DNA from 3 places in the Streptomyces sp. NPDC048416 genome. Region 3 is predicted to be linked to each of the others. Evidence: riboswitches for the same ligand, from Rfam matches in the RefSeq annotation. Region 3 holds a riboswitch; each other region holds the start of a gene.
The links. A riboswitch is a leader RNA that binds a small molecule or an ion and turns the genes downstream of it on or off. The one in region 3 is predicted to bind cobalamin.

Region 1 (10,378 bases), on a different contig from region 3:
CGGCTTCTACTGGCGGATCGAGCAGGCCGCGACGGGCGTTCCTCTCGTGTACACCTACGTTCTCGACCCTGCGACGCGGACGTACCGGGACGGAGAGGTGTTCACCGGCGCCCTCAAGGCAGTTGCCCCCTTCCGCGTGGAGATCGACCTCGGCCAGGTCTGACCTACGTGTTGCTCAGCGTCGAACAGCTCGACGCTTCGGGGAAGAACCACGGCGTGGGACGCCCTGCCCGCGGGCGGGCGGGGCGTCGCTACGCGCGTTGCTATGCGGAGCCGGTGTGCACCTGGAACGCGGCGCGGCGGACCGCCTTGGCCAGGGCCGGGTCGGGGTGCGCCGCGGCCAGGGCGACCAGGACCTGCACGGTGCGCGGGTGCCCGACGGCCCGTACCTCGTCGAGCAGCGCGGGGACCGTGCCCTGCACCGCCGAGTCGAGATGGCGTACCAGCAGTTCGCTCTCGCCGTGGTCGGCGACGGCGGCGGCCGTGTCGACCCACAGCCATGTCGAGTCCTCCCGGGACAGGACTCCCAGGACGTCCTCGGGGTCGCCGCCCTCGTGCTCGGCGAGCCACAGCAGGGCGTAGGGGCGCAGGCAGGTCTCCGTGACGGCGGCGCGCACCTCCGCCTCGGCGGGGGCGCCCACCACGCGCAGCGCCTCGAAGGCGAGGCCGCGCAGCAGGGCGTCGTCGCCGCGGGCGACGTCGAGGAGTTCGGTGACCGCACTGCCCACGGTGCGGGCGGCGGTCCAGGCCCGGTACTCGGCGCGGGCCGGGCCCGGAGTGAGGCCCGCGCAGCCGCGCAGCATGTCCTCCGCGGGCCGCTCGATGTTGCCGGCCGGGCTCTGCGCGGCGACGCAGATCTGCTCCAGTTTGACCCAGACCGCCCAGTTGCCGAGCGGCGTCAAGGTGGCCTGGCCCTCGCCGAGGACGAGCGCGCCGACGGCGGCCAGGCCGGCGAGGGCCCAGTCGAGGAGGTGCGGAAGCAGCGGCGAAAGCAGGGCGGGATCGGGCGGGGACACCGCGTCCGGGGCGGGCGGGGACACCGCGTCGGGGCCGGGCAGGGACAACGGATCGGCGTCGGGCGGCGACACCGGGTCGGAGTCGGGGCCGTAGGGGACCTCGCACCGCTCTTCGCGCAGTTCGGCGACCCGCTGTTCGAGGAGGTCGAGCAGGGCCGGCACGAGGACGGGCCCGTTGGAGAGCTGGAGGAGCGAGAGCACCTGGGGGACGGCCTCGACGACCTCGGCGACCGCGGTGGGCGCGATGCCGGCGGGGGCGGGGTGGATGAGGGACCAGGCGTCGAACAGGGCGACCCAGCCGCGCAGGACGGCGGCGTCGTCCCGGTCCCAGGCGCGCAGGCGCCAGCCGGGGCGCACCGTCGCGCCGTGCAGCTCGACGAGCCCGGCGAGGCGGGCCCGGTCCCAGGCCGCGCGCACCTGAGCGGGGGTCAGGCCCAGTGCGTCGGCGGCCCGCTGGGTGACCTGAGCGGGAAGCGGCCCCGCCCGGCCGGGCCCGGAGGCGCCGCCGGCCCGCTCGGCATCGGTCCAGCGGGCCACGCGTTCGGCGTCGGCGAGCACCGCTCTGGCCTGGCGGGCCAGTTCGCCGGCGGCCGGGGTGCCAGCGGGCGGCCGGGGCGCCGACCGGGTACGCCGCTCGGACACGGCCCTGCGGGCGGCCGCGAGGGGCCGGGCCTGCATCGGGTGCGGAGCGCGGACAAGCCGCAGTCTGGAGTCGCGCGGCAACTTCTCTTCAGGCTTCCGGGACGTCACGCATGCAGTCTTCCCGCTCACTGCCCGAAAGCCCAAACGGAATCGGCCACGCCCGTCACCGCCGGGGCGGTGGGGGCGGGCGAGGGGCCCGGGGCGGTTGCCCGGCAGGATGCCGGTCGTCGACCGCCCGCGAGCCCAAACGGAATCGGCCGTTTCTGTTGCTCCGGCGGCGAAGGGAGCCGCGTGACGCCAGGGGCCACCCCGCGGGGGCGTGGCCTCGCCGCTCGGCCGGTCACCCAAACGGAATGGCTGTGCCTGGTGTGGCCGGGCGGCCGGCCGCGTCACATGAGGGGGGTGAGGAAGCGGCGCAGGGTTTCTTCGTAGCCGGCCGGGTCGGCGTTCCACATCGCGGCGTGGGGGGCGTGCGGGACGGTGTGCAGCGTGATCAGTTCCGGGCGCCGGTCGGCGAGTTGGCGGGACGGTCCCCAGGGGGCGAGCGTGTCGTCGGGGCCGTGGAAGAGCAGCGTCGGGACGCGCAGGGCGCCGGGGTCGATGGCTTCCCGCAGGCGGTCGCCGTGCAGCCCGGTGCGGCCCTGGGCGGCCCGGACGGCGAGCGGCAGCAGGGGGCCGGGGGTGCGGCGGGCCGCGGCGAGGGCGCGCAGGGTGAACTCCCAGTCCAGCACCGGAGAGTCCAGAACGATGCCGCTGATGCGTTCGCGCTGGGCGCAGTGGGCGGCGGCGCGCAGCGCCATCGTGGCGCCGGTGGACCAGCCGTGCAGGATGACGTTCTGGGCGCCCGAGCGCAGGGCGTAGCGGATCGCGGCGTCGAGGTCGCGCCACTCGGAGTCGCCCAGGTGGCCCAGACCTTCCGGGGAGCGGGGCGCGCCCTCGTCGCCGCGGTAGGCGAGGGAGAGCACCGGGAGCTGCTGGCGGTGCAGGAACTCCAGGACGTTCAGGGGGTGTTCGCGGGTGGTGCCGAGGCCGTGCACGGCGATCACCCAGGTGGTGCGGACGGCGGGCGCCAACCAGGCGGGCAGCGGGCCGAGTTCGCCCGGGATCTCGACGTCCCGGTACTCGATGCCGAGGGCGGTGCCCGGGGTGCCGTGGTGGACCTGAGGGGTGAGCGCGACGCGGTCCCCCGCCGTGAGGACGCCGTGGGTGACCCGTTCGAGGCGGCGTACGACCGTGTCGGCGGTGTGCGGGGCCGTGTCCAGGACGTCACCGACGACGGCGTGGACGCCGTCGCCCGTCAGCCCGTACGTTCCCGGGCGCAGTGCCGCGAGTGAGCGGGTCAGGGTGACGCGGCCGGGTTCCGCGGCGTGCACGGTCAGCCGGCGGTCGGCGGGCAGCGGGCGGCCCGGCGGCGCCTTGAGGGCGGCGGCGCTGGCGAAGCGTCCGGCGAGGACCGCTGCCGCGCCGACGCCGATGAGTGTGGTGACGGCTGCGGCCGTCTTGGTAGCGGGGCGCACCTGTCCAGTCTCGGGGTCGAACCGCCGGTGTGCCAGTGGGCGGGGCCGGGCGGGACGGGAGATCACCGGCGCAGGCGAGCGCGGCCCTGGCCCGCCGGCCCCGCCCTACGGGCGGACGACGCCACTTCGAAGACACGACCTGGGGGGTGTCTGGTGGATCAGGGTCGGTCAGGGTGCGGCGCCTGGTGCGGTGCATCGCAAGGCGCCGGAACGTCGTGATAGCGGAGCTATCGGGGCGTTTCGGCAACGCCGCGAGGTGCCGTGCCAGGCGCCGCACCCCCGGCCATGATCCACCAGACACCCCCTAGGGCTGTCCGTAGCCGCGCAACCGCTGGGCCGCCTCGTCGAGCTGGGCGGCGCTGAGCAGGGACGGGGCGCGGCCGGGCAGGGCCGCGGCGGTGAGCCAGAGCCGGCACATCCACTCCAGCTGGGCGGTGCGGTCGTAGGCCTGCGCGAGGCTGTTTCCGTACGTGACGGTTCCGTGGTTCTGGAGCAGGCATCCGGTGCGGCCCTCCAGCGCCCTCAGCATGTTCCCGGCCAACTCCTCGCTCCCGTACAGGGCGTAGGGGGCGACGCGGACCGGTCCGCCGAGGGCGGCCGCCATGTAGTGGACCAGGGGCAGTTCGGGCACCAGGGTGGACACGGCGGTGGCGTGCACGGCGTGGGTGTGGACGACGGCGCGGGCGTCGGTGCTGCGGTACACGGCGAGGTGCATCGGCAGTTCGCTGGTGGGCCGCAGGGTGCCAAGGACCTGGTGGCCTTCGAGGTCGACGGCGACCGTGTCGGCGGGACCGAGACGGTCGTAGGGGACGCCGGTGGGGGTGATGAGGATGGTTTCGCCCACGCGTACCGACACATTGCCCGAGGTGCCGACGACCAGGCCTTCGGTGGCGGTCCTGCGTGCGGTGGCGGTCAGTTCGGCCCATGCCCCGGCGATGGCCGCCTCGTTGTCGCTCATGCGGTTGATCCTTCCAGGGCGGCGGCCCCGCGTGGGGAATCGGGGGTGGATCGTCCACTAGCCTCGCGGTGTTTTGTCCCGTACACCCGCATCCGACGCATCCGACACATCCGAGGAAGAACCCATGGCTCGGGACCGCGGTCCGCTCCCCCGCAGGACCGGCGCGCGGGCCTCGATCGGGGCCACGCTCGGGGCCCTGCTCGCGGCCCTGGCGCTCGGCTGTACGGCGCTCACGGCGCTGCCCGCCGCGGCGGCCGCGGGCAAGCCGGCCGGACACGACGTCTCCTCGCACCAGGGGAGCGTCGACTGGGCGGCCGCGAGGAGCCGCGGCGCCACCTTCGTGTACGTGAAGGCGACGGAGTCCACGACGTACCGCAACCCCTACTTCGGGCAGCAGTACGCCGGCGCGCGCCGGGCGGGTCTGATCCGCGGGGCCTATCACTTCGCGGTGCCCGACCAGTCCACCGGCCGCGCGCAGGCCGCCTTCTTCGTGGCGAACGGGGGTGGCTGGCGGGCCGACGGCTGGACCTTGCCGCCCGCGGTCGACCTGGAGCACAACCCGTACGGCAAGGAGGCCAACGGCGGCAGCGGCGACACCTGCTACGGGCTGAGCCCCGCCGCGATGGCCGCCTGGATCACCGGGTTCAGCGACGAGGTGCGGCTGCGCACCGGCCGCCGTCCGGTGATCTACACGAGCACGGCCTGGTGGAACGCCTGCACCGGCCACAGCCGCGCCTTCGCCGCCGGCCATCCCCTGTGGCTGGCCCGGTACGCCACCGCTCCGGGCGCGCTGCCCGCGGGCTGGTCGTACTGGACGCTCTGGCAGCACGACAACGGAAGCGGCCCCCTGCCGGGTGACCAGAATCTCTTCAATGGGACTTTTGCGCAGCTGAAGCGGTTCGCGGCGGGGTGATGTGCCCCGGACGCGCCTACATACACCGTGACGCCCGCCTCAGTTCATCTTCCGTTCATTCAGGTTACTTACGTTCGTCCCGACACTGACGTCGAACGATTGCCTGGGTAAATGGAACACATCACGCTGCTGCTCGCGATTGTGATCGTGACAGCTCTAGTGTTCGATTTCACGAACGGTTTCCACGACACCGCCAACGCGATGGCCACCACCATCTCGACCGGCGCCCTGAAGCCCAAAGCCGCGGTCGCCCTGTCCGCCGCGCTCAACCTGGTCGGCGCGTTCCTGTCGGTGGAGGTCGCCAAGACGATCTCCGGCGGCATCATCGACGAGAAAGGCATCCGGACCGAGGTCATCTTCGCGGCCCTGGTCGGTGCCATCCTCTGGAACCTGCTGACCTGGCTGCTCGGGCTGCCCTCCAGCTCCTCGCACGCCCTGTTCGGCGGTCTCATCGGCGCCGCGGTCATGTCGGCCGGCTGGTCCTCGGTCAACGGTTCCACCGTCGTCACCAAGGTGCTGCTCCCCGCCGTCGCCGCGCCGGTCGTCGCGGGCATCGCCTCGATGCTGGCCACCCGGCTCACCTACCGGATCAACCGGAACACCGACGAGAAGGCCACCGCGAAGGGCTACCGCGCCGGCCAGATCGCCTCGGCCGGGCTCGTCTCGCTCGCCCACGGCACCAACGACGCCCAGAAGACGATGGGCATCATCACCCTCGCCCTGGTCACCGGCGGTGTCCTGAGCCCGGGTGCGAACCCCCCGCTGTGGGTCATCGTCTCGGCCGGCCTCGCCATCGCGATGGGCACCTACATCGGCGGCTGGCGCATCATCCGCACCATGGGCAAGGGCCTGACCGAGCTCCGGCCGCCGCAGGGCTTCGCCGCCCAGACCGGCGCCGCCACCGTCATCCTCGCCTCCTCGCACCTCGGCTTCTCGCTCTCCACCACCCAGGTCTGCTCCGGCTCGGTCATGGGCGCGGGCCTCGGCCGCAAGGGCGGGGTGGTCCGCTGGTCCACCGCGACCCGGATGGCCGTCGCCTGGGTCCTGACGCTGCCGGCCGCCGCCGTCGTCGGTGCGGGCGCGGAATTCCTCACCCGGCAGGGCGCCTGGGGCATCGCCGCCGTCGCCCTTCTCCTGATCGCCGGCTCGGGCACCATCTGGAAGCTGTCGCGCCGCCAGCCGGTCGACCGGCACAACGTCACCGCCGACGAGATCGACGAGGCCCCCGCGGCCGAGCCCGCCGGTGTCATCACCACCGCGATCGCCGCGGTCAGCCCGCCGCCGACCGGCATCGCCGTCGCGTCCACCGACCTCAGGGCCACGATCCAGGCCCCGGCCCCGGTGGCCCCCGCGGACCCGCCCACCCCGGCTGCGGTCTGACCAGGCACTGACCAGGTACAGGTAAGGAATCCTCATGCGCATCGACTGGGCGGCTCTCGGCTCCGTCTTCGGCGTAAGCCTCGCGGTGACCGTCGGCCTGGTGGGCCTGTTCACCGTCGGCATCGTCGGCCTCACCAAGCGGGAGGCCGCGGCCTCGGGATCGGGCCATGTGCTCGTGGCCCGCACCACCGCGTACGCCTGCTTCGCGCTCTGCGCGGCGGCCGTGGCGTACGGGATCCATCTGATCGTCGCCTGACCCACGGGCACCCGGTGAACCGCCCTTCGGCTCCTGCCGCGGGGCGGTTTTCCGTGCGCCAGGGCACGCTCTCGCGCCGCAGGTCAACAGCAAGTTGACGGCTGTTCTCACAGCGTGGTGGACTGCACCGGCCAGCTACGGCGGCAGAAGAGGAAGCCGGTGAGAATCCGGCGCGGTCCCGCCACTGTCACCGGGGAGCGATCCCCGTGAGCCAGGAACTCTCGCCGCCGGTCACGTCGAACCAGGGCGCGGACACCCTGAGTGAGGACATACCGCCATGCGCGCCTGCCTGCCCAGACTTTCCGGTCCTTCCCGCGACGCCCTGGCGGGCTGAGCGGATGCGGGCCGATCGCACCTTCGCCTACGGCGCCACGGCCGGTCTCATCGGCGACCTCCTGCTCGGCGACCCGCGCCGCGGCCATCCGGTCGCCGCGTTCGGCCGGGCGGCGGGCGCCGTCGAGCGCGCCCTGTGGCGCGACCACCGCGGCTGGGGCGCGCTGCACACGATCGTGTGCGCGGGCGGCGCCGCGGCCACCGCGGCCCTCGCCTCCCGAGCCCTGCGATGCCGTCCCGCCGCGAGCGTCGCGCTGACCGCCGCCGCCACCTGGTCGGTGGTGGGCGGCACGTCGCTCGGCCGCGAGGCGCGGGCGATCGGCGGCGCACTGGCGGCGGGCGACATCGAGGTGGCGCGGGAGCGCCTTCCGCATCTGTGCGGGCGCGACCCGCAGTCCCTGGACAGCGACGGCATCGCGCGGGCCGTGGTCGAGTCGGTCGCCGAGAACACCTCGGACGCCGTCGTCGGCGCTCTGGTGTGGGGCGCGCTCGCGGGCGTGCCGGGCCTCGTGGGCTTCCGCGCGGTCAACACGCTGGACGCGATGATCGGTCACAAGTCGGTCAAGTACCGCAGATACGGCTGGGCTTCGGCACGTCTGGACGATGTGGCGGGCTGGCCCGGCGCCCGGCTCACCGCGGCCCTGGCCGCGCTCGCGGGACCGGACACCAAGGGCGCGGTACGGGCCTGGCGCGCCGACGCCGCACAACACCCGAGCCCCAACGCCGGCCCGGTCGAAGCCTCCTTCGCGGGCGCACTCGGCGTGCGGCTCGGCGGCACGCTGTCCTACGCGGGACGCGTCGAGCACCGGCCGGTCCTGAACGCGCGGGGGCGGCCGGTCGCGGTCGCCGACATCGAACGGGCGGTACGGCTCTCGCGCACGGTGGGCTGGCTGACGCTGGCCACCGCCGTCGCCACGAGGGCCGCTGTGAGAAAGGGACGTACATGGGTGGCGGGCTGCTGATCGCGGGCACGACGTCGGACGCGGGCAAGAGCGTCGTCACGGCCGGCATCTGTCGCTGGCTGGTGCGCCGGGGCGTGAAGGTCGCGCCGTTCAAGGGGCAGAACATGTCGCTGAACTCGTTCGTCACGCGGGAGGGCGCGGAGATCGGCCGGGCGCAGGCGATGCAGGCGCAGGCGGCGCGCGTGGAGCCCAGCGCGCTCATGAACCCGGTGCTGCTCAAGCCGGGCAGCGACCGCTCCAGCCAGGTCGTCCTCATGGGCAAGCCGGTGGGCGAGCTGAGCGCCCGCGGGTTCTTCGGCTCCGCGGGCCCGTCCTCGGGCGAGGCACTGGGCGGACGCGGCCGGGAGGCGCTGCTCGGCACCGTCCTGGAGTGCCTTGAGGAGCTTCGGGGCACGTATGACGCCGTGATCTGCGAGGGGGCGGGCAGCCCGGCCGAGATCAATCTGCGGCGCACCGACATCGTCAACATGGGCATCGCGCGGGCCGCGCGGCTGCCCGTCGTGGTGGTCGGCGACATCGACCGCGGCGGGGTGTTCGCCTCCTTCTTCGGGACGACGGCGCTGCTCAGCCCCGAGGACCAGGCGCTGGTCGCCGGGTACGTCGTCAACAAGTTCCGGGGCGACGTGTCGCTCCTGGAGCCCGGCATCGAGATGCTGCGCGGCCTCACCGGCCGGCACACCTACGGGATCCTCCCCTACGCCCACGGCCTCGGCATCGACGAGGAGGACGGGCTCAGGGTGTCGATGCGCGGCGCCGTACGGGAGTCCGTGGTGGCGCCACCGGTCGGCGAGGACGTGCTGCGGGTCGCGGTGTGCGCGGTGCCGCTGATGTCCAACTTCACCGACGTGGACGCGCTGGCGGCCGAGCCCGGTGTGGTCGTGCGGTTCGTCGACCGGCCCGAGGAGCTGGCCGACGCCGACCTCGTGGTGGTGCCGGGCACACGCGGCACCGTCCGCGCCCTCGCGTGGCTGCGCGAGCGCGGCCTCGCGGCGGCGCTCGCGCGCAGGGCCGCCGAAGGCCGCCCGGTGCTCGGCATCTGCGGCGGGTTCCAGCTGCTCGGCGAGCACATCGAGGACGACGTCGAGTCGAAGGCCGGATCGGTGGCTGGCCTGGGCCTGCTGCCGGTGCGGGTGCGGTTCGCCGCCGAGAAGACCCTGGCGCGGCCGGTCGGCACGGCGCTCGGCGAGCGCGTCGAGGGGTACGAGATCCACCATGGCGTGGCCGAAGTCCTGGGCGGGGAGCCCTTCTTGGACGGGTGCCGGGTCGGCCCGGTCTGGGGCACCCACTGGCACGGCTCCCTGGAGAGCGACGCGTTCCGGCGGCGCTTCCTCGCGCAGGTCGCGACGGACGCGGGCCGCCGGTTCGTGCCCGCGCCCGACACCTCGTTCGGTGTGCTGCGCGAGGAACAGCTCGACCGGCTCGGCGACCTGATCGAAGAACACGCGGACACCGACGCCCTGCTGCGGCTGATCGAGCAGGGCCCGCCCGCCGGGCTGCCGTTCATCCCGCCGGGGGCCCCATGACCACCCCCGCCCGCCCGCCGCGTACAGCACTACTCGAAGGAGACATCGGCACATGAGCACCCGGTATCCGTTCACGGCCGTCGTCGGCATGGACGACCTGCGCCTCGCGCTGCTCCTGAACGCCGTCAGCCCGGCGGTGGGCGGCGTCCTCGTCCGGGGTGAGAAGGGCACCGCCAAGAGCACCGCCGTTCGGGCGCTCGCTGATCTGCTGCCCGCGGTCGCGGTCGTGCCGGGCTGCCGGTTCAGCTGTGACCCGGCGGCGCCCGACGCCCAGTGCCCGGACGGGCCGCACGAGAGCGGGCCGTGCGGCGCCCGTCCCGCACGGATGGTCGAGCTGCCGGTCGGCGCCTCCGAGGACCGTCTGGTGGGCGCGCTCGACATCGAGCGGGCACTCGGCGAGGGCGTGAAGGCCTTCGAGCCGGGCCTGCTCGCCGACGCCCACCGCGGCATCCTGTACGTCGACGAGGTCAACCTGCTCCACGACCACCTCATCGACCTGCTGCTCGACGCCGCCGCGATGGGCTCGTCCTACGTCGAGCGCGAGGGCGTCTCGGTGCGGCACGCCGCGCGGTTCCTGCTGGTGGGCACGATGAACCCCGAAGAGGGCGAGCTGCGGCCGCAGTTGCTCGACCGGTTCGGCCTGACCGTCGAGGTCGCCGCCTCGCGCGAGCCCGAGCAGCGCGTCGAGGTGGTGCGCCGCCGTCTCGCCCACGACGACGACCCGGCGGCGTTCGCCGCGCGCTGGGCCGACGACGAGGACGCGCTGCGCCAACGCATCGTGTCGGCACGGGAGTTGCTGCCCTCGGTCGTGCTCGGCGACGCGGTGCTTCTCCAGATCGCCGCGACCTGCGCCGCGTTCGAGGTCGACGGCATGCGCG
Region 2 (10,378 bases), on a different contig from region 3:
GGCGTCGGCGGGCACCGCGGTGTTCGCGCTGCGCACGGTCGGCTCCTCGCTGCACGGCGTGGTCGGCTACGGCACACGGCTGTTTCGGACGGGGCTCTACCTGGACGACTGGGCGGAGTTCATCGACGAGGCGGGCGGGCACCGGATGGCGCGCGGGCAGGTGGTCCCGCCGGCGCCCGGCGTCGTACGCGCCGAGGCGCTGACGTACCGCTACCCGGGAAGCGAACGGCCCGCCCTGGAGAAGGTGACCCTTGAGGTACGCAGGGGCGAGGTGCTGGCGCTCGTCGGCGAGAACGGGTCGGGCAAGACCACCCTCAGCAAGCTGCTCACCGGGCTCTATCTGGCCGACGAAGGGACGGTGACCTGGGACGGGGTCGCGGTGGAGCGGTGCGATCCGCTGGCGCTGTGGCGCCAGACCGCCGTCGTGCCGCAGGACTTCGCGCACTGGCCGATGTCCGCGCGTGACAACATCACGCTCGGCCAGCCGCACGGGGGCGACGAGGCGGTGCTGCGCGCCGCGGCCCACTCCGGCGCGTCGGAGGTCGTCGACGGGCTGCGCAGCGGGCTCGACACGCTGCTCGCGCGGGAGTGGTTCGGCGGGGTGGAGCTGTCCGGCGGGCAGTGGCAGCGGATCGCGATCGCGCGGGCCTTCCACCGGCCGGCCGGGCTGCTCGTGATGGACGAGCCGACGAGCGCGCTCGACGCACGGGCCGAGCACCGCATCTTCACCGGCCTGCGAACGATCGCGCAGGACCGGGCGGTGGTCCTGGTGACCCACCGCCTCGCGAACGTCGCGGTCGCGGACCGCATCGTCGTCCTCGACCGGGGCCGGATCATCCAGCAGGGCACCTTCGCCGAACTCGTCGCATCCGATGGCCTGTTCAGAGAACTGTGGCTGCTCCAGAACGACCGGGGCGTACCGGGGCCGCGCGCGCCCCAGGGGGACGGATAGCGGCCGGGCGACACCGTGCAGCCGGGCGACACCGTGCGGGAGGACGACACCGCGCGGGAGGACGACACCGCGCGGGAGGACGACACCTCCGTATCCGCCCCGCGCACGCCCCGGAACGTCCTGGTCCGCCAAGCGTCAAGAGCCGAGCACCCTGCATCAAGCGCCCTACTGTGCCGCTCAGTTGGCGGGTGTGACGAACTCCGGCTGGTCGAGGAAGCGGAGCCAGCTTCCGTCGGGCTGGCGGCGCACGACCTGGGCGCGGGCGCCGCTGCCGTCCTTCGGCGGAGTCGCGGTGAGGGCGATGTCGCCGTTGATCAGCGTCGGCAGCGGCTCCTCCCGCTCGAAGCGGGGCCGGCCGGCGAGCACCTTCTCCCACAGCTCGCGGATCGCCTCCCGGCCCACCGTCCGGCTGCCCGGCGGGAAGGCCAGCACCGCGTCCTCCTCATAGAGCGCGGCGACTCCGGCCGCGTCCCCCGCGTTGGACCGCTCGACGAACAGGCGGGTGATGTCCTCGGGCCGCATGGCCTTCTCGTACTCCGGCATGGGTTCTCCTCCTGGAATCGCGCTTCGGTACGTCTTGTGGGCGTTTCGGTTCCGTCTTCCGGCACGTCCCAGCCTGGGTCCGCCGCGACCAGAAGTCCAACAGATGGATCGGATGGGAACTAGAATCCACAGTCATGGACCTGAGGCAGCTCGAATATTTCGTCGCCGTCGCCGAGGAGCAGAACTTCACGCGCGCGGCCGAGCGGGTGCACATCAGCCAGTCGGGCGTCAGTGCCCAGATCCGGCAGCTGGAACGGGAGCTCGGGGCCGAGTTGTTCGACCGGTCGGCGCGCGCCGCCACCCTCACCACCGCGGGCAGGGCGGCGCTCGAACACGCCCGCGCCACGCTCTCGGCCGCCGGGGCGGTGAGCCAGGCGGTGGGCGAGGTGACCGGCCTGCTCCGGGGCCGGCTCACCATCGGGATGGTCATCGGCTGCACCGTCACCCCGCTGTTCGACGCGCTCGCCGCGTTCCACCGGGCACATCCCGGCGTGGAGATCTCCCTGCTGGAGGACCGTTCCGACCGGCTCGTCGACGGCGTCCGCGCCAGCGCCGTCGACCTCGCGCTCATCGGAACGCCGACTGCGACCCATGACGGACTGGAGACGCTGACGATCATCAGCGAGACGCTCGTCGCGGCGGTCCCGGCCGGCCATCCCCTGGCGCGGCGGCGGCGCGTGACCCTGAGCGACCTGACCGCGTACCCGATCGTCTGCATGCCCCCGGGCACGGGCCTGCGCACCGTCTTCGACCGGGCCTGCGCCGCCCAGCGGCTCAAGCCCGCGATCGCGTGGCAGGCCAGTGCCGCGGACGCCATCGCCGACCTCGCCGACCGCGGGCTCGGTGTCGCCGTCCTCTCCGAGTCGATGGCGGCCCGCTACCGCGAACGGCTCACCGCCCGCCCCATCGACGACCTCGACACACCCGCGTTCCTCTGCCTCGTCCACAAGCCCCACCCCAGCCCCGCGGTAAGGGAGTTGCTTGCGCACAGCCGACGAGCCTTCCTGCCCTAGGGGGTGGCGCGGCCCCGCGTCACGCGTTGGACGCCGCCCACTTCTGCTCCACCTTCCCCAGCCGCCAGTACGCCAGCGCCGCCGCCCACACCACCACGAACAGGCCGACGATGACGAAGCCGACGTTGTCCAGGTTCAGGTCCGCGATCCAGCCGCTGACCGGGTCGGTGAGGTCGAACTTCTCGTGCACGACCCCGACCAGTTCGATGGTGCCGATGAAGAAGGCGACGGCGATCGACAGGCCGGTGATGGTGAGGTTGTAGTACACCTTGCGGACCGGGTTGGAGAAGGCCCACTGGTAGGCGAAGTTCATGAACGTGCCGTCCAGGGTGTCGAACAGGCTCATCCCTGCGGCGAACAGCAGCGGCAGGCACAGGATCGCGTACCAGGGCAGACCGGCGGCGGCGCCCGTGCCGGCCATCACCATCAGGGTGACCTCGGTGGCGGTGTCGAAGCCGAGGCCGAACAGGAAGCCCAGCGGGAACATCTGGCCCGGCCGCGTGATGGACTTGGTGAAGCGGCCCAGGATGCGGTTCATGAACCCCCGCGAGTCCAGGTGGGCTTCGAGCTCCTTCTCGTCGTACGCGCCCGCCCGCATCGCACGGAACACCTTCAGGATGCCGAACAGGGCCACCAGGTTGAGCGCGGCGATGAGGTAGAGGAAGGAGCCGGAGGCGGTGGTTCCGAGGACGCCGAGCACCTGGTGGGTGTCGGACTTCTCGTTCATGATGGTGCCCGCCAGATGTGCGCCGCCGGCCACCAGCGCCGCCATGATGACGACGACGCTGGAGTGCCCGAGCGCGAACCAGAAGCCCACGGAGACCGGCCGTTTGCCGTCGGCCATCAGCTTGCGGGTGGTGTTGTCGATGGCGGCGATGTGGTCGGCGTCGAAGGCGTGCCGCATCCCGAGGGTGTACGCGGTGATGCCGAGGCCGATGCCGTACGTCTTGGTGCCGACCGCATAGTGCTCGGGGGCCACCAGGAGGAACAGGATGCCGAACGCGGCCACGTGCAGGGCCGCTATCACCGCAAGGAGCAAGCCCGTGCGGACGGTGTCCTCGCGCCGCCAGTGGAAGGTCGGCGCGGCGGTGGCCGGCTGGGTGGATGTACTCATGGGCAGGGTCATACGGGTCACGCTCCAGCACCTCGTGGATCACTTCGTGAGATGCCGCGGCCGGTCTCCTGGCTGACGGGTGGGTGCGGCCGCCCCGGCCTTCCCAGCCAGGTGGATGCTGGCCAGTGGCGTCGCGAGGGGACGGCTGCTCCCCCGAGAAATCCGGGGGAACCCGATCACAGTGGCGAGGGCCGCTCCGGTTTCGCACCGGTCTTCCCGAACACCACGGCCAGGTCACCCTAGACGCTGCGGAGTTGCCCGCACAGCTGCACAGCTGTGCAGGTATCGAAGATCACACGGAGCGGCCCGGCGCGCTCCTGCGAGGATGCGGGTATGCATCTCGTCCCCGCCGAGCGCGCCGGCCACCGCACCATCGACGGCCACCGTGTCTGTGACGCCATCGCCGCGATCGGCGACCCCGGTCGCGTACGCGCCTGGGCCGAGCGGTTCTCGCTGCTCGCCGACCCCAACCGGCTCGCGCTGCTGCTCGCCCTGCACCGGGCCGGGCCGCTGGCCGTCTCCGACCTCGCGGTCGCCACGGGCATGCGCGACCCGGCCGTCTCGCAGGCACTGCGCCTGCTGCGGGCCGCCGGGACGGTCGCCGGGGAGAAGGACGGGCGGGTGGTGCGCTACCGGGTGGTGGACGAGGCGACCGCGCGCCTCCTGGACCAGTACGCGATGACGCCCTCGGGGACCGGCCCCGGCCACGCCTCGACGGCATGACCGGGACCGGGCGCGGCGACGGACCGGCCGCCGCCGGTGATCAGCGCCCGTCGTAGATCAGCGCACGCACCATCCGGCAGGTCGTCTCCGACGGCGGGTGCACGCCGATGAGTGCGGCTACGCCGCGTATCGTGCGGTCGGGCGCCTGCTCGGGCCGGTACACACCCGTGTCGAGCAGCGCGATGGCCAGGCGCATGGCCTTCAGACGCCGGTTGTGGGACTCGTACCACACGCGCGGCCGCCCGGCGGGCAGCGGCACCTTGCGAAGGGGCCGGAGGGACAGCTGTTTCGGGGCGTGCGAGGCGAGTACGGCAGCGGTCATGGGCATCCTCCTGGACAGTCGGGGACCCTCACTTACTCCCTCGATTTTACTGGGGACCACTGACAATCGTCCCTGGCCGGAAGGGCTTTGAGGGGGCTCGCGGGTAACCTTGCGGGCATGGAGATCTGGATCAACCCGGCCTGTTCGAAGTGCCGCAGCGCGGTGAGTCTGCTGGACGCCGAGGGCGCCGACTACACGGTGCGCCGCTACCTCGAAGACGTGCCGTCCCCGGACGAGATCCGGGCCGTCCTCGGCCGGCTCGGCCTCGAACCGTGGGACATCACGCGCACCCAGGAGGAAGCCGCCAAGGAGCTCGGCCTCAAGGACTGGCCGCGCGACGCGGACGCCCGCGAGCGCTGGGTGACGGCGCTCGCCGAGCACCCGAAGCTGATCCAGCGCCCGATCATCACGGCGGACGACGGCACGGCCGTGGTGGGCCGTACCGACGACGCCGTACGCGATGCGCTGACCCGCAGGTAGCGCCGCATCAGGCCCGGTCGAGCTGTGCCTCGGCGTCGGAAAGGAGCTCGGTGATCCGCGCCCCGAACCGTGCGTCGCAGGGGTGCGGCACCCCGGTGCGGGCCGATGCGAGGAGGGCGTCGATCGCCGCGCCGAACGCGTCGAGCGCGCCGCCCCACTCGGGCATCGCCGCCGAGCCCGCCGCGCCGAGCAGCCTCACCTCGACGCCCGCGGCCGCCGGGGGCGCGGTGAAGCTCAGGTCGGCGGTGCTGGAGGCGCCGGAGGCGTGACGCAGGATCAGGTGCGCGGTGTCCCCGAGGCCGGGCGCGGCCGTCACCTGCGTCACCTCGCCGAGCACCCCGGCGAGGACGGCGAGGGCGTGCGGGCCGACGTCCCAGAGCGCGCCCTTCTCGCCGCGCCAGGGCGAGGCGGCGTACGGGCTGCGTTCGGCGCCCGGCGTGAACAGCGACCCGTACCACCGGGCGTGTCCGGTGAACCAGCCCTCCGTCCCGGTCTGCTGGGCCACCCACGCGGCGGTCTCCTTCGCGAAACGCAGGGTGAAGAAGACGACGGAGGCGACCCGGGCACGCTCGGCCTCGTCGGCGAGCTCACGGGCCACCGCGACATCGGTGGCGACCGGCTTGTCCAGAAGCAGATGGCAGCCCGCCCGCGCCGCCCTGATCGCCAGCGGTGCCTGGACGTCCGGCGGCAGCGCGAAGGCGACCGCGTCGCAGTCCGCGAACAGCGCGTCCGCGTCCTCGTACACCCTGACCCCGTGCGCGTCCGCGACGGCGGCGGCGGCCTCGGGGCGCCGCCCCCACACCCCCGCGAAGTCGACGCCGGGATGCGCGGCGAGCGCCGGTGCGTGGGTGGCGACGGCCCAGGCGCCGGTACCGAGGAGGCCGATGCGGGGGGTGCTGACGATGGGGTTCATGGGATTCATGGGGTTCATGGGGCCAGTCTGCCCCGGACGGAATTGCGGTGGCGGCGCCCGGGGGGTGCGGTGTTACGTTTCCGGGAGCCGGCCGCGGGACTTCGGTGCGACTTCCGGGACTTGCCTCTGAAGCAAACATTTCGCTGCTCGCGCCCCCTTTCCCCGGCCGGCTTCCCTCTTTCACCCCCGGGAGATCCCCATGGCTCAGGAGAGCCGCGCCGAGCTGGTGGCGGCCGAGGACGTGCTCCTCTTCGTGAACGCCGCCGTCACGGCCACCGGACAGCGCGAGTTCCGCTCGGCCGCGGGCGAGCAACGGCTCTCCCTCGCCTTCCTCCACGCGTACGTGCGCGTCAACTACCGCCGGGTGTACGCCGCAGTGCTCGCGCTGGACATCAACGACCACAACGCCGCGCTCATCGTGCGCCACCTCCTGGAGAACGCGGGTGAGGCGAGTGCCGAGGACAAGCGCACCGAGGGACGGCTCATCGCGGCCCGGCTCGCGGTGCTGCCGCCGCAGCGCGTGTACCGGCTGCTGCGCGCACTGCGCACGGCCAAGGTCAACAACCGGCGCACGCGCGCGATCTTCCGCGACTGGCTCGCGGCCCGGCCGGACCCGGCGTTCGACGCAGTGAAGTACCGGGCCGGCCTCAAGTCCGCCGCCCGCCACGCCCATGTGCCCTGCGCGGACGCCGAGTTGGGGGGCTTCCTGTTCCGGCCGGGGCGCCGGGCCCGCTATGAGCACCCGCTGCTCGACGCGCACCGCCGCGCCCATTACGAGCAGGCCGCCCTCTACGAGCTGCCGTTCACCGTCGCCGAGGGGTTCGCGGCGCGGCACGGGGTGGCGCGCCGCGTGTTCCTTGAGCGGATCGCGCCCCGCACCACCCGGCTCGAACGGCTGCGCATCCAGGCACAGCCGGGCGCGCCCGCCGCCGACCTGACCACCATGCCGTTGACGCGGCTCGCCCTGTTCGTCCTCTCGCTCGGTCTCGACGAGCGCACGGCGCGCCGGGCCGAACTGACGGGCGCGCTGCGGGCCGCGGCCCTGCGCGCGGCAGGACCGCACGCGCGGACGTGGGGCCGCGTCACGGCGGTGCTCGACGACAGTTACTCCTCCGCCGGCTCGGGCCACAAGCGCCGTCGCCCGCTCGCGGTGGCACTGGCCTGCCATTTCCTGCTTGAGGCGCTGGCCGGCGCCGGCCTGTTCCGGGGCCGCTGGACCTCGGGCGGCACGGACGCCCTGCTCGTCCGGCCGCGCGGGGCGACGCCGCTCGGCGCGTGCCTGCTGGACGCCCTGGGCGACGCCCCCGACCGGCTCGTGGTGGTCTCCGACGGCTGGGACAACGCACCGCCCGGCCTGGCCGGCGAGGTACTGCGGGTGTGGCGCACCCGGCTCGACCCGGAGCGGCGTACGCGCGTGGTGCATATGAACCCCGTGTACGACGCGGACGGTTTCGACGTGCGCCGCCTGGACGCCTCGACGCCCACGGCCGGCATCCGCGACGCGGAGGACCTGCCCGCCCTGGTGGAGATCGCCGAGTTCGCCGAGGGGCGTACGGATCTGGCCGCGCTGTACACGTATCTGGACGGCCGCACGGCCGCCTTCACCGGGGGCATCCAGTGACCGCGCTCGACCTGACGGGCCTCACCGCCGGGCCGTCCCAGGTCTGGGGCGGCATCCGGCTCGTGCCGCTGCTGCGCGCGGAGCCGGTGGCGGGGCTGCGGCTGCACCGGGAGGTGTACGCATCCGAGTGCTGCGGCGTCGCGGACGTCGGCCTGAGCGACGGCGCCCGCTACACCTCCTACATCCCGCACGGCTTCGTGGCCGACTGGTCGGGCGAGGGAGCCTCGGCGGCGTACGGCACGAGCCTGGGCGACGCGGTGCCCAGCCGGGTGCCGCTGCACCGGATGGCCAAGCGCCGGCCGGGTGACCGGCTGCGGTTCCTGCCGCTGCACCTCGCCCTGGAGGGCTATCTGGCGCTGCACTTCGGCGGGCCGTCCATGCTGTGGGACACCTGGTCGCGCGAGGCGGTGCGCGCGGGGCTCTCGCCGCGGGTCGAGAGCGCCTACCTCGGGACGGAGGTGCCGGGGCTCGCCGACGCGCTGCGGGTCTTCGAGATCCATCCGGGGCAGTGCGGCGTCCTCGTGTACGCGGCGGACGCGCTGGGCGCGGCCTTCGCGGTGCCGCACCCGGAGGACTACCGGGCGCTGCACGCCACCCTGCTCCAGGACCTGTTCGGCGAGCTGATCCACCAGTACGCGCAGTACGGGCGCCCGGTCGAGGAGTTCACGGCGCGCATCGACGACCGCCGTGTACACACCCTCACCGACCTGCGGGCGGCGGCCCGGGCACAGGAGCGGGCCTGGCGCGAGGCCCACGACACGGTCATGGCGGCGGAGCTGTACGACACCTCGTACGCCTTCAGCCGGGTGTACCGGATGCGCGGCTTCGACCTGTGGCGCTTTCTGCCTCCGTTCCGCAGGGGCGGCGGCGCACAGCACATCGGGGAGGCGATCACGGACCGCAAGGGCAGGGTGGCGTACCTCAAGACGTTCCGCCTCTCCGAGAACCAGGTGCGGCGCGGCCACCTGCTCCAGAGCCTGGCCGCACACGACTGGCACCTGGGGCGATGCTCCGAGGCGCTGGGAACCACCCCGGAGGAACTGACGAGGCGGATACGTGATGCGGGCTTCGCCGGCCTCCTGAGGGCCCCCGGGTAACACCGGGTTCACAAACGGGCAACGGGCGGGAAACGCCGGGGTGTGAGGCTGCCCGGCGTACAGCAGCGCCGCAGCGTGGCAGCGCGCAGGCACCCCCGCAGCTCCCGCAAAGGATGGCTTCCGTGACGTTCAAGGCCGAGTACATCTGGATCGACGGCACCGAGCCGACCGCCAAGCTCCGTTCCAAGACGAAGATCATGGCGGGTTCGCCGGCCGGCGTCGCCGAGCTTCCCGTGTGGGGCTTCGACGGGTCCAGCACGAACCAGGCCGAGGGCCACGCCTCCGACCGCGTCCTGAAGCCGGTGTTCTCCTGCCCGGACCCGATCCGTGGCGGCGAGAACATCCTTGTCCTGTGCGAGGTCTTCGACATCGACGGGACGCCGCACGAGTCCAACACGCGCGCGCTGCTGCGTCCGGTCGCCGAGCGGTTCGCCACGCAGGAGTCGATCTTCGGGATCGAGCAGGAGTACACCTTCTTCGACGGCGACCGCCCGCTCGGCTTCCCCGTGGGCGGCTTCCCGGCCGCGCAGGGCGGCTACTACTGCGGTGTCGGCTCGGACGAGATCTTCGGCCGCGACATCGTCGAGAAGCACCTCGACCACTGCCTGGCCGCGGGCCTTGCCATCTCCGGCATCAACGCCGAAGTCATGCCCGGCCAGTGGGAGTTCCAGGTGGGCCCGGTCGGCCCCCTTGAGGTCTCCGACCAGCTGTGGATCGCGCGCTGGCTGCTGTACCGCACCGCCGAGGACTTCCGTGTGTCGGCGACCCTGGACCCCAAGCCGGTCAAGGGCGACTGGAACGGCGCGGGCGCGCACACCAACTTCTCCACGAAGGCGATGCGTGAAGGCCATCAGGGCTGGTCCGCGATCATCACCGCGTGCGAGGCGCTGGGCGAGGGCTCCAAGCCGCTGGACCACGTCAAGAACTACGGCGCGGGCATCGACGACCGCCTGACCGGCCTGCACGAGACGGCCCCGTGGGACCAGTACAAGTACGGCGTCTCGGACCGCGGCGCCTCGGTACGCATCCCCTGGCAGGTCGAGGTGGACAAGAAGGGCTACATCGAGGACCGCCGTCCCAACGCCAACGTCGACCCGTATGGGGTGACCCGCCTCATCGTCGACACCTGCTGCACCGGCCTGGAGAAGGCCGGCCAGGTCTGAGCCGTCCTCGCCGACGGCCGGATCCGCGCCGTCGCCCGTGCTCGACAGGGCGCCCCCGCCATGGCGGTGGGCGCCCTTCGACGTGGTCGCGGACCCGCCCGCGTGCCCGGCCCCATGGGGGCCGATTCAGGTCACGCCGTGGCAGGCATACGTATCGACCGGTGGGAGGGGACTGCTGCCGGAGGCGGGGTGTCTGGTTGAATGGGCGCATGTCCAGCATCCAGAACTCCGTGACAGGTCACAGCGACCTCGAACCGTTCTGGCCCTCCCGCCAGGACCACGATTTCGACCGGGTGTGTTGCCGCGCGACGAACGCGCCGGCCCTCTAACGCCTCGATCCACTCCAGGCCTTCGGCCCGCGCGCACCGCACGTACGTCCCTGCCGACGACACTCTCCGCGCGAAAGAGCTGACCCCTCATGGCGAACACCCACACCC
Region 3 (10,378 bases):
GACCGACTGAGCACGCCTCCACAACCGAGCCGCCACTGGGCCGTTCGGGCCCTTCCGGCACGTCCGGAATCCGGACGGGGGTTCCCTTGACCGAATCTCTCCCCTAGATTTCCTGCGCATTACAAGTGATCCAACGCACAGGTGATCGCGAGGGGACGGAGCCACCCAATGCCGGAATCGACGGAAATGAAGAGACCGGTGATCACGCCCGTGCGCGTGGTCATCGCGCTCTGCCTGATCGCGCCCCTCGTGGCGATGATGTGGGTGAGCTCGTACGCCAGGACCGACCCGAAACTGGGCGGCATCCCGTTCTTCTACTGGTACCAGATGCTCTGGGTGCTCATCTCCACCGCGCTCACGATGATCGCGTACAAGTTGTGGCAGCACGACCAGCGTTCGCGCCCGGCCTCCGCATCGCGCGCCTCCGACAACACCAAGGGGGGTGCGTCCAAGTGAAGGACGGCGTGAACGGCGTCGCACTCGGCGTCTTCATCTTCTTCTTCGTGGCCGTCACGGTGATCGGCTTCATGGCCGCCCGCTGGCGCAGGGCCGAGACCGAAGCGAGCCTGGACGAATGGGGCCTGGGCGGCCGGTCGTTCGGCACCTGGGTCTGCTGGTTCCTGCTCGGCGGCGACCTCTACACGGCCTATACGTTCGTGGCCGTCCCGGCAGCGATCTACGCGGCGGGCGCGGCCGGCTTCTTCGCGGTCCCGTACACGATTCTCGTCTACCCGCTGATCTTCACCTTCCTGCCGCGCCTGTGGTCGGTCTCGCACAAGCACGGGTACGTGACCACCTCGGACTTCGTGCGCGGCCGGTTCGGCTCCAAGAGCCTCTCGCTCGCGGTCGCGATCACCGGCATCCTCGCCACGATGCCGTACATCGCGCTCCAACTGGTCGGCATCCAGGCCGTGTTGGACGTCATGGGCGTGGGCGGCGAGTCCAGCAACTGGTTCGTCAAGGACCTGCCGCTGCTCATCGCCTTCGCGGTGCTCGCGGCGTACACGTACTCCTCGGGCCTGCGCGCCCCGGCACTGATCGCGTTCGTCAAGGACGGGCTGATCTACCTCGTCATCGCGGTCGCGATCATCTACATCCCGATCAAGCTGGGCGGCTTCGACGCCATCTTCAGCGCGGCGCAGCACAAGTTCGCCGGGCCGCCCGGGGGCAAGCCGACCGGGGCGCTCGTGCCCGGCGAGAAGAGCCAGTGGACGTACGCCACCCTCGCGCTCGGCTCGGCGCTCGCGCTGTTCATGTACCCGCACTCGATCACGGCGACGCTCTCCTCGCGCAGCCGCAACGTGATCCGCCGCAACACCACGATCCTGCCGCTGTATTCACTGATGCTGGGCCTGCTCGCGCTGCTCGGCTTCATGGCGATCGCGGCGGGCGTCAAGGTCACCAACGGGCAGCTCGCGATCCCGCAGCTCTTCGAGGACATGTTCCCCGACTGGTTCGCGGGCGTCGCCTTCGCGGCGATCGGCATCGGCGCTCTCGTGCCCGCGGCCATCATGTCCATCGCGGCCGCGAACCTCTTCACCCGCAACATCTACAAGGACTTCATCAAGCCCGACGCGACGCCCTCGCAGGAGGCCAAGGTCTCCAAGCTGGTCTCGCTGGTGGTGAAGGTCGGCGCGCTGGTCTTCGTCCTGACCATGGACAAGACCGTGGCCATCAACTTCCAGCTCCTGGGCGGCATCTGGATCCTCCAGACCTTCCCGGCCCTGGTCGGCGGCCTGTTCACGCGCTGGTTCCACCGCTGGGCGCTGCTGGCCGGCTGGGCGGTCGGCATGGTCTACGGCACGCTCGCCGCGTACGGGGTGGGCTCGCCCACCCAGAAGCACTTCGGCGGCTCCTCCAAGGAGATCCCGGGCATCGGCGAGATCGGCTACATCGGGCTCACCGCGTTCGTCCTGAACGTGGTGGTCACCGTGGTCCTCACCTTCGTCCTGCGGGCCGTGAAGGCCCCGGACGGCGTCGACGAGACGTCGCCCGAGGACTACACGGCGGACGCGGGCGACCCGGGTGTCGCGACCGAGCTGCCGCCGGCGACGGCGGGGACGGCGCACTGAGTTTGCGTTGAACGACGACGGGCCGTGGCACCCGGGGTGCCACGGCCCTTCGTCGTGAGCGGGTCAGCGCACCCAGTCCTTGAGCTGCTCGGTGGGGAGGGTGATGCCGACGGGCTCGGGAAGGTCGATGTCCTTGCCGAAGGGGACGGTACGGATGCTCTCGTACCGCATGCCGTCAGGCTCGCTGCGGACGATGACCTCGCAGCGCTCCCGGTCGATGAGGAGGTACACAGGAATGCCGGTCTCCGCGTAGGCGCGCGGCTTCTCGTTTCGATCACGCGCGTCCGTGTCGGAATCGTACGAGGTGACCTCGACAACCATGAGGACGGGTGCCGGATCGGCCCACTCCCCCTGCCCCACAAACGCGTCGTCCGGGGCCATGGACGCGTCCGGGCGCGCGCGACCCGAGCGGTATTCCTGAACCGCCAGACCCCGCTCGACGTGAAGCCACAGCTCAGGCCGGTGCTGCATACAGATGCGAGCCAGCCACAGCACGATTCGGTCGTGGTCCCCGTCCGGCACGGCCTTGACCCCCAGCTTCCCGTCAATGAATTCAAGCCGCAGCCCCTCGACCTCGCGGGCACCTATGCGCGCGAGGGTCTCGAAGTCTTCGGTCTGCATCTGGGCCCGGTGCGTCATGACGACCATGCCTCACTCGCCTTCCTCAAAGGTCTGTCATCGACGATAGCGGAGGCCAATGACAGTTGCCTGAGTTCCGTCCGACGCCCCCCACGAACACAGCGACACAACATGTGGGGGGTGCTCGATGAGGCAGCCCCCACATGTATGCTCGTCCTCGCTGTCGCCGCAGGGGAATCCGGTGCGAATCCGGAACTGTCCCGCAACGGTATGACCCGTACCCTTTTGTACGGGCCGAGTCCGAAGACCTGCCGATGGCGCATCCGGTTCGACCGATCCGGGTGCCAGACGTCCGGGCCTCGCGGTTGGGCCGGTGGACGACGCGCTGCGGGCTGCCCCGACGCGCGCCGACGCCTCCCCCGAAGGCCCCGTGCCGAGCGAGGGAGTGCCCCCACGTGACCATCGCCCCAGCGGATCCCGCTTCAGCGATCACCGATGAGCTCGCGGATGCCCCCGGGACCGCGCTGCTGCGGACCCTGACCGAGTTCACCGCCGACCTCCCGGACACCGACCCGGGCCGGGTCGCCGCCGCCGCGCTGCGGGGCCGCAACGCCCGCTCCGACACGGCCGAGCTGCGTGAGCTGGCCACCGAGGCGGCCGCGGGGCTCATCTCCGAGGACCCGGCGTACTCCCGCCTCGCCGCGCGCCTCCTCACCGTCACCATCGCCGAAGAGGCCGCGAGCCAGGGCGCGGTGTCGTTCTCCGCGTCCGTGGCCGTCGGCCACCGCGAGGGCCTGATCGCGGACCGCACCGCCGACTTCGTACTCGCCCACGCGGAGCGCCTGAACGCCCTCGTGGACGCCGCGCTCGCCGACGGCGCCGACGACCGCTTCGGCTACTTCGGCCTGCGCACCCTCTTCTCCCGCTACCTGCTGCGCCACCCGATCACCCGCAAGGTCGTCGAGACCCCCCAGCACTTCATGCTGCGCGTGGCATCCGGCCTCGCCGAGGACGAGTCGGTGCGCGCGCTGGACGAAGTGGCGTCCCTGTACGGCCTGATGAGCCGCCTGGACTACCTGCCGTCCTCCCCCACGCTCTTCAACTCCGGCACCCGCCACCCGCAGATGTCGTCCTGCTACCTGCTGGACTCGCCGCTCGACGAGCTCGACTCGATCTACGACCGCTACCACCAGGTGGCGCGGCTCTCGAAGCACGCGGGCGGCATCGGGCTCTCCTACTCCCGCATCCGTGGCCGCGGTTCGCTGATCCGGGGCACCAACGGCCACTCCAACGGCATCGTCCCGTTCCTCAAGACGCTGGACGCCTCGGTGGCCGCGGTCAACCAGGGCGGCCGGCGCAAGGGCGCGGCCGCGGTGTACCTGGAGACCTGGCACTGTGACATCGAGGAGTTCCTTGAGCTGCGCGACAACACCGGTGAGGACCAGCGCCGTACGCACAACCTGAACCTCGCGCACTGGATCCCCGACGAGTTCATGCGCCGCGTCGACGCCGACGGCACGTGGTCGCTGTTCTCGCCGGCCGACGTGCCCGAGCTCGTCGACCTGTGGGGCGAGGAGTTCGACGCCGCCTACCGCAGGGCCGAGGCCGCCGGGCTCGCCCAGAAGACCATGCCGGCCCGGGACCTGTACGGCCGCATGATGCGCACCCTCGCGCAGACCGGCAACGGCTGGATGACCTTCAAGGACGCCTCCAACCGCACCGCCAACCAGACGGCCGAGCCCGGCCACACGGTCCACTCCTCCAACCTGTGCACCGAGATCCTGGAGGTGACCGACGACGGCGAGACGGCCGTGTGCAACCTCGGCTCGGTCAACCTCGGCGCGTTCGTGGACACCGCTTCCCAGGACATCGACTGGGAGCGTCTGGACGAGGCCGTCCGCACCGCCGTGACCTTCCTCGACCGGGTCGTCGACATCAACTTCTACCCGACCGAGCAGGCCGGGCGCTCCAACGCCCGGTGGCGTCCGGTGGGCCTGGGTGCGATGGGCCTCCAGGACGTCTTCTTCAAGCTGCGGCTGCCCTTCGACTCCCCCGAGGCGAAGACCCTGTCGACGAAGCTGTCCGAGCGGATCATGCTGACCGCTTACGAGGCCTCCGCCGACCTCGCCGAACGGTCCGGCCCGCTGCCGGCGTGGGACAAGACCCGCACCGCGCGCGGAGTGCTCCACCCCGACCACTACGACGTCGAGCTGACCTGGCCGGAGCGCTGGGCCGCCCTGCGCGAGCGCATCGCCAGGGTCGGCATGCGCAACTCGCTGCTCCTCGCGATCGCGCCGACCGCGACCATCGCCTCCATCGCGGGCGTGTACGAGTGCATCGAGCCGCAGGTCTCCAACCTCTTCAAGCGCGAGACGCTGAGCGGTGAATTCCTCCAGGTGAACGGCTACTTGGTGCAGGAGCTCAAGAACCTCGGTGTGTGGGACGCCCAGTCCCGCGAGGCGCTGCGCGAGGCCAGCGGCTCGGTGCAGGGCTTCGGCTGGATCCCGGCCGACGTACGCGCCCTGTACCGCACGGCGTGGGAGATCCCGCAGCGCGGCCTGATCGACATGGCCGCCGCCCGCACCCCCTTCCTCGACCAGTCGCAGTCGCTCAACCTGTTCCTTGAGACGCCCACCATCGGCAAGCTGTCGTCGATGTACGCGTACGCCTGGAAGCAGGGTCTGAAGACGACGTACTACCTGCGCTCGCGTCCGGCGACCCGCATCGCCCGCGCCGCCCAGGCCAGCGCCACCATCCCCGTCCAGCAGGCCGCGCCCGACGCCGACGCGGTCGCCTGTTCCCTGGAAAACCCCGAGTCCTGCGAGGCCTGCCAGTAATGAGTTCCACCGACAAGGCCCCGATCAACAAGAACCTGCTCGATCCGGGCTTCGAACTGACCCTGCGTCCGATGCGCTACCCGGACTTCTACGAGCGGTACCGGGACGCGATCAAGAACACCTGGACCGTGGAGGAGGTCGACCTCCACTCCGACGTCGCCGACCTCGCCAAGCTCACGCCGGGCGAGCAGCACATGATCGGCCGCCTGGTCGCGTTCTTCGCGACGGGCGACTCGATCGTCTCCAACAACCTGGTGCTCACGCTCTACAAGCACATCAACTCCCCCGAGGCGCGGCTCTACTTGAGCCGTCAGCTCTTCGAGGAGGCCGTGCACGTCCAGTTCTATCTGACGCTGCTCGACACCTACCTGCCCGACCCGCAGGACCGCGCCGCCGCGTTCGACGCGGTCGAGGAGATCCCCTCGATCCGCGAGAAGGCGCAGTTCTGCTTCAAGTGGATCAACGAGGTCGAGAAGCTGGACCGGCTGGAGACCAAGGCCGACCGGCGCCGTTTCCTGCTCAACCTGATCTGCTTCGCGGCGTGCATCGAGGGCCTGTTCTTCTACGGGGCCTTCGCCTACGTGTACTGGTTCCGCAGCCGGGGCCTGCTGCACGGCCTGGCGACCGGCACCAACTGGGTGTTCCGCGACGAGACGATGCACATGAACTTCGCCTTCGAGGTCGTGGACACCGTCCGCAAGGAGGAACCCGAGCTCTTCGACGACGAGCTGGAGCAGCAGGTCACCGACATGCTGAAGGAGGCGGTCGCCGCCGAGCTCCAGTTCGGCCGCGACCTGTGCGGCGAGGGCCTGCCCGGCATGAACACCGAGTCGATGCGCGAGTACCTGGAGTGCGTCGCCGACCAGCGGCTGACCCGGCTCGGCTTCCCGCCGGTGTACGGCTCGTCGAACCCGTTCTCGTTCATGGAGCTCCAGGGCGTCCAGGAGCTGACGAACTTCTTCGAGCGCCGCCCGTCGGCCTACCAGGTGGCGGTCGAGGGTTCGGTGGGCTTCGACGAGGACTTCTAGTCCGTCGTGAACGGCCGAGGCCCCGCTCCCCCAGGCGAATTCCGGGGGGGGCGGGGCCTCAACTCGTGGGCGTACTACGTCAGTTGTTCGGGACCGTCTCGTAGCGGGCGGTGCCCTCCGCCATCTGCTTCAGTGCGTCCTTGCGGTCGCGCTTGGAGAGGCGGTCGATGTAGAGCCGCCCGTACAGGTGGTCCGTCTCGTGCTGGAGGCAGCGCGCGAAGTAGCCGGTGCCGCGCACCTTGATCGGGTTGCCCTCGGCATCCTGGCCGCTGACCTCGGCGTAGTCGGGGCGGGCCAGCTCGGCGTACGCGGTCGGCACCGACAGGCAGCCCTCGTTGGACTCGTCCAGGACGCGCAGCTCGGCGGGGAGCTCTTCGACGACCGGGTTGCAGACGACGCCGACGTGTCGCACGCCCTCGTCGTCGAGGCAGTCGTACACGAAGACCTTCAGGTCCACGCCGATCTGGTTGGCCGCGAGGCCCACGCCCTCGGCCGCCTTCTGGCTGGCGAACATGTCGTCGACCAGCTGGGCCAACTCGCCGTCGAAGGCGGTGACGTCCTTGCACTCCTTGTGCAGGACCGGGTTGCCGACGACCGTGATCGGTCGGGCGGTGCCGCGCTCGCGGTGGGCCAGCTCACGCGCCTCGCAGTCCTCCGTGTCCACGACGAACCCGTCGTTCTCGACCTGCTGGTCCGTCTGCTGCTGCGCCATGTCCGCCGTAAGCCTTCCTCAAAAACCCGATTCCGATCCCGTACAGCCTAAGGCCAGGCCCGGCCGGGTTCCGCTGCCGTTCAGCAGACTTCTTCCAGATCCCGCCACTCGCGGCTGTCCGGATTGTCGGCCACCCAGCCGTCGAGGAGCCCGCGCACCAGACCTGCCGGGGCCGCGATGCCGCACTCGCGTTCCGGGACCCACAGGTCGCCGTTGGTGCGGTGGCCCAGCGGGCCGGGGTGGCCGGGCTCGCTGTGGTCGTGCGGGTCGAGGTGTTCGCCGTCGCCCTCGTCGCTCGGCATCTGCGATTCGGAGCAGGCCCGGCACAGCAGGCGTACCGACGAGGACCAGTCCTCGGCGGCGAAACCCGCGTCGGCGGCCAGGCGCTCCAGGGCGTCCCGGTCGGCCTCGGTGGCCGCTTCGAGGAGGACCACCCAGGTCGGCACCGGCGAGGGCGCCCACAGCTCGATCTCGTCGAACACGGGGAAGGACGGACCCGCGGCGGTGGTGCGCTCGCCGTGCGGGACGCCGTCGTGCAGCACGACCTCGCCCCAGCGCCGGCCCGACGACGGCAGCGGGATGGACAGGACCTCCATGCGGGCCGGGTCGAGCCTGCGGCCCCACACCACCTCCGCCTCCCCCTCCGGCGAGAGGCGCACGGCGGCGCTGCCGAGCTCCATGCCGACGGGCTCGCCGCTGCCGGTGGCCTCGCCCGGCACCTTCAGGCCGTACGCCTGCCAGGCGCGGCGGGCCAGCGGCCAGTCCTGGAGCGCGGTGGCCGCGATGCCCACGTTCCACCAGTCGGGGGCGCCGGACTCCTTGTCGAGCAGCGCCACGGCACGCAGCCCGGCCGCCCGCGCCTGCTCCCAGTCGTGCCGGAACTTGTGGAGCAGCGCCAGGTTGAACCAGGACTCCGAAAGCCAGGGCTCCAGGTCCGCGGCGCGCGTGAGCAGCGCCCCGGCGTCCTCGTACCTGCCGTCGCCGATCAGCGTGAACGCACGGTCTGTGGCCTGCCGCCACGAGGCGGAGGGCCGGTGCCGTCCCTTGCCGAAGATCCTCACGATTCCCGCCTGCCCAGACCGGCCCCGGCTACCGGGTCGGTCTTACGGTCTCCCAGTTTTCTGGGTTCTTTCGCATCCAACCATGCCCGGCCGGAAGGCCGCTCATTACTCCTGGGTTACCCAGGCGGCACCCGGGTCAGACAGCCCCGGGCCAGCACGCGTGCCAGGGATTCGACCACGCGGGGATGGTAGTCACGGCCGGTGCCCAGGCGCAGCTGTTCGAGTGCGTTCAGGGAGCTGCCGGGGCCGTCGGCGCCCTCCGCGAGATCGTCGTAGGCGTTGACGGCGCGGATGATCCTCGCGGCGAGCGGCTGCTCCCAGTAGGGGTCGGCCTGCCGCTCGACGATCAGGGCGACGTCGGCGGGCACCCCGGTCTGGCGCACGACGGCGCCGCCGAGCAGGGCGATGCGGCGCTGCTCCGTGACGGGCAGGGCGGCGGTGGCGCCGGCGGGCACGGGGTCGAGCAGGGACAGCTGCCCGATGTCGTGCATGAGCGCCGCGTACTCCAGGACGGTCAGCTCGCTCTCGCACAGTCCCAGCTCGCGCCCGACGGCCCGGCTGAGCTCGGCGACCCGGCGGGCGTGGCCCGGCTTGGTGTATCCGGCGATCTCGGTGGCGCGGGCCAGCGAGGTGATGGTCTGGCGGTAGGTGGTGCGTACGGCCGCGTACCGCCGGAAGGCCAGCTGGGTGAGGAGCAGCGGCACGCAGAACACGGGCAGTGCCCACAGCCCGGCGACGGCGACCGCGAGGGCGATCACGGTGCCGGTGGCGCACACGGCGGACCCGATGCCGAGCAGGCCGCGCAGCTCGTCGCGCAGGAGCGGGCCGAAGGGGTACCGCGTGCGGGCGTACAGGAGCAGGGCCGCGACCACCGCGTCGCACAGGGCGGTCAGCACGAGCAGCAGCAGGAGGACGAACGCGAAGGACGGGCCGTGCCCGAACCAGTCGTCGAGCAGTCCCGCGTGGTAGAGCGGCTGGAAACAGACGGCGGCGAAGGCGACGGTGAGCACCCGGCGGGCCATCTCGTCCGCGCTCGGACCGCGCCCCACGGCCACGTGCGGTACGGAGCCGAGGAGCATCGCGGCCACCACGACGGCGATGACCTGGAGCACCCCGTGCCGGCCGGCGTGCCCGGCGACCTGGCCGAGCAGTGCGTAGGCCAGCGCTCCTGCGGACGCGAGCGGCGCGGGGTCCCGCTCGCCGTCCCGTGCGCCCCACCGGGCGAGTTCCCCCACCGCGATGAGCGCGCCGAAGGCGGCCGCGGTACGGGGCTCGGCGAGACCGTGCCGCAGGGTCGCCCCGAGCGCCCAGGCGGTGAGCGCCCAGGCCAGGGCGTGGGCGGCGAGCACGGGGGCGGTCGGCCGGGCGGCCATGTCAGGCCCCCCGGGCGTTGGAGGGCCGGTGTGCGGGGCGCGGACCGGCCGAGGACGGCGCGGCGGGGGACGGGGTGGCCGGGGACGGGGCCGCCGCGGGCGGGGTGGCCGGGGGTGGGGGCGGTGTCGTTCCGGGGGGCCTGGGCGGAGGCACGTTTCCGCGCGAGGCCCCCGCCTCGTCGGCGGTGACCTCCACATGCCAGCCGTACCTGGAGAGCGCACGGACCAGGCCGCGCACCATCCGGGGGTCGAACTGCGCGCCCGCGCACCGCTCCAGCTCGGTGACGGCCGCCGCGACGGGCCTGGCCCGCCGGTAGGAGCGGGTCGAGGTCATCGCGTCGAACGCGTCGGCCACCGCCACCACCCGCGCCGCCTCCGGGATCTGGGCGCCGACGAGCCCGTAGGGGTAGCCGCTGCCGTCGATCCGTTCGTGGTGGTGCAGGATCGCCGAGCGCGCCTCACCGAGGAAGCCGATGCCGCGCACCATCTCGTGCCCGTACTCGGGGTGCAGCTCGATCACCGCCCGCTCCTCCGGCGTGAGCGGCCCGTCCTTCCTGAGCACCCGGGTCGGCACCCCGAGCTTGCCGACGTCGTGCAGGATCCCGGCGAACCGGATGACCTCCAACCGCCCTTCCTCCATGCCGAGTTCACGCGCGATCATCTCCGAGGCGCGGCCGACGCGTTCGCTGTGGCCGCGGGTGTACTTGTCCTTGATG

Region 1: linked by a shared signal. The riboswitch ahead of ACGFW5_RS29885 (cobalamin biosynthesis protein) and the one ahead of ACGFW5_RS04660 (ribonucleoside-diphosphate reductase subunit alpha) in region 3 are both predicted to bind cobalamin.
Region 2: linked by a shared signal. The riboswitch ahead of ACGFW5_RS18910 (HoxN/HupN/NixA family nickel/cobalt transporter) and the one ahead of ACGFW5_RS04660 (ribonucleoside-diphosphate reductase subunit alpha) in region 3 are both predicted to bind cobalamin.

What each region holds. Positions count from the first base shown of each region.
Region 1 covers NZ_JBICXU010000033.1:30,189-40,566, reverse strand. Annotated here, with positions in the region: gene ACGFW5_RS29920 (Uma2 family endonuclease) at 1-163, shown strand, start outside; gene ACGFW5_RS29915 (hypothetical protein) at 264-1,694, opposite strand; gene ACGFW5_RS29910 (hypothetical protein) at 2,048-3,175, opposite strand; gene ACGFW5_RS29905 (class II aldolase/adducin family protein) at 3,480-4,133, opposite strand; gene ACGFW5_RS29900 (lysozyme) at 4,258-5,046, shown strand; gene ACGFW5_RS29895 (anion permease) at 5,158-6,426, shown strand; gene ACGFW5_RS29890 (hypothetical protein) at 6,461-6,682, shown strand; cobalamin riboswitch at 6,783-6,924, shown strand; gene ACGFW5_RS29885 (cobalamin biosynthesis protein) at 7,021-7,977, shown strand; gene ACGFW5_RS29880 (cobyric acid synthase) at 7,959-9,500, shown strand; gene ACGFW5_RS29875 (putative cobaltochelatase) at 9,553-10,378, shown strand, end outside.
Region 2 covers NZ_JBICXU010000013.1:113,820-124,197, forward strand. Annotated here, with positions in the region: gene ACGFW5_RS18895 (ABC transporter ATP-binding protein) at 1-952, shown strand, start outside; gene ACGFW5_RS18900 (YybH family protein) at 1,130-1,495, opposite strand; gene ACGFW5_RS18905 (LysR family transcriptional regulator) at 1,630-2,508, shown strand; gene ACGFW5_RS18910 (HoxN/HupN/NixA family nickel/cobalt transporter) at 2,528-3,622, opposite strand; cobalamin riboswitch at 3,663-3,879, opposite strand; gene ACGFW5_RS18915 (ArsR/SmtB family transcription factor) at 3,956-4,345, shown strand; gene ACGFW5_RS18920 (hypothetical protein) at 4,386-4,667, opposite strand; gene ACGFW5_RS18925 (arsenate reductase family protein) at 4,785-5,147, shown strand; gene ACGFW5_RS18930 (Gfo/Idh/MocA family protein) at 5,155-6,078, opposite strand; gene ACGFW5_RS18935 (hypothetical protein) at 6,260-7,681, shown strand; gene ACGFW5_RS18940 (hypothetical protein) at 7,678-8,778, shown strand; gene glnII (glutamine synthetase) at 8,901-9,941, shown strand; gene ACGFW5_RS18950 (winged helix-turn-helix domain-containing protein) at 10,360-10,378, shown strand, end outside.
Region 3 covers NZ_JBICXU010000002.1:410,597-420,974, reverse strand. Annotated here, with positions in the region: gene ACGFW5_RS04680 (GntR family transcriptional regulator) at 1-10, shown strand, start outside; gene ACGFW5_RS04675 (DUF3311 domain-containing protein) at 169-456, shown strand; gene mctP (monocarboxylate uptake permease MctP) at 453-2,072, shown strand; gene ACGFW5_RS04665 (Uma2 family endonuclease) at 2,136-2,720, opposite strand; cobalamin riboswitch at 2,838-2,982, shown strand; gene ACGFW5_RS04660 (ribonucleoside-diphosphate reductase subunit alpha) at 3,107-5,488, shown strand; gene ACGFW5_RS04655 (ribonucleotide-diphosphate reductase subunit beta) at 5,488-6,516, shown strand; gene def (peptide deformylase) at 6,596-7,228, opposite strand; gene ACGFW5_RS04645 (tetratricopeptide repeat protein) at 7,309-8,289, opposite strand; gene ACGFW5_RS04640 (HD-GYP domain-containing protein) at 8,406-9,662, opposite strand; gene ACGFW5_RS04635 (HD-GYP domain-containing protein) at 9,664-10,378, opposite strand, start outside.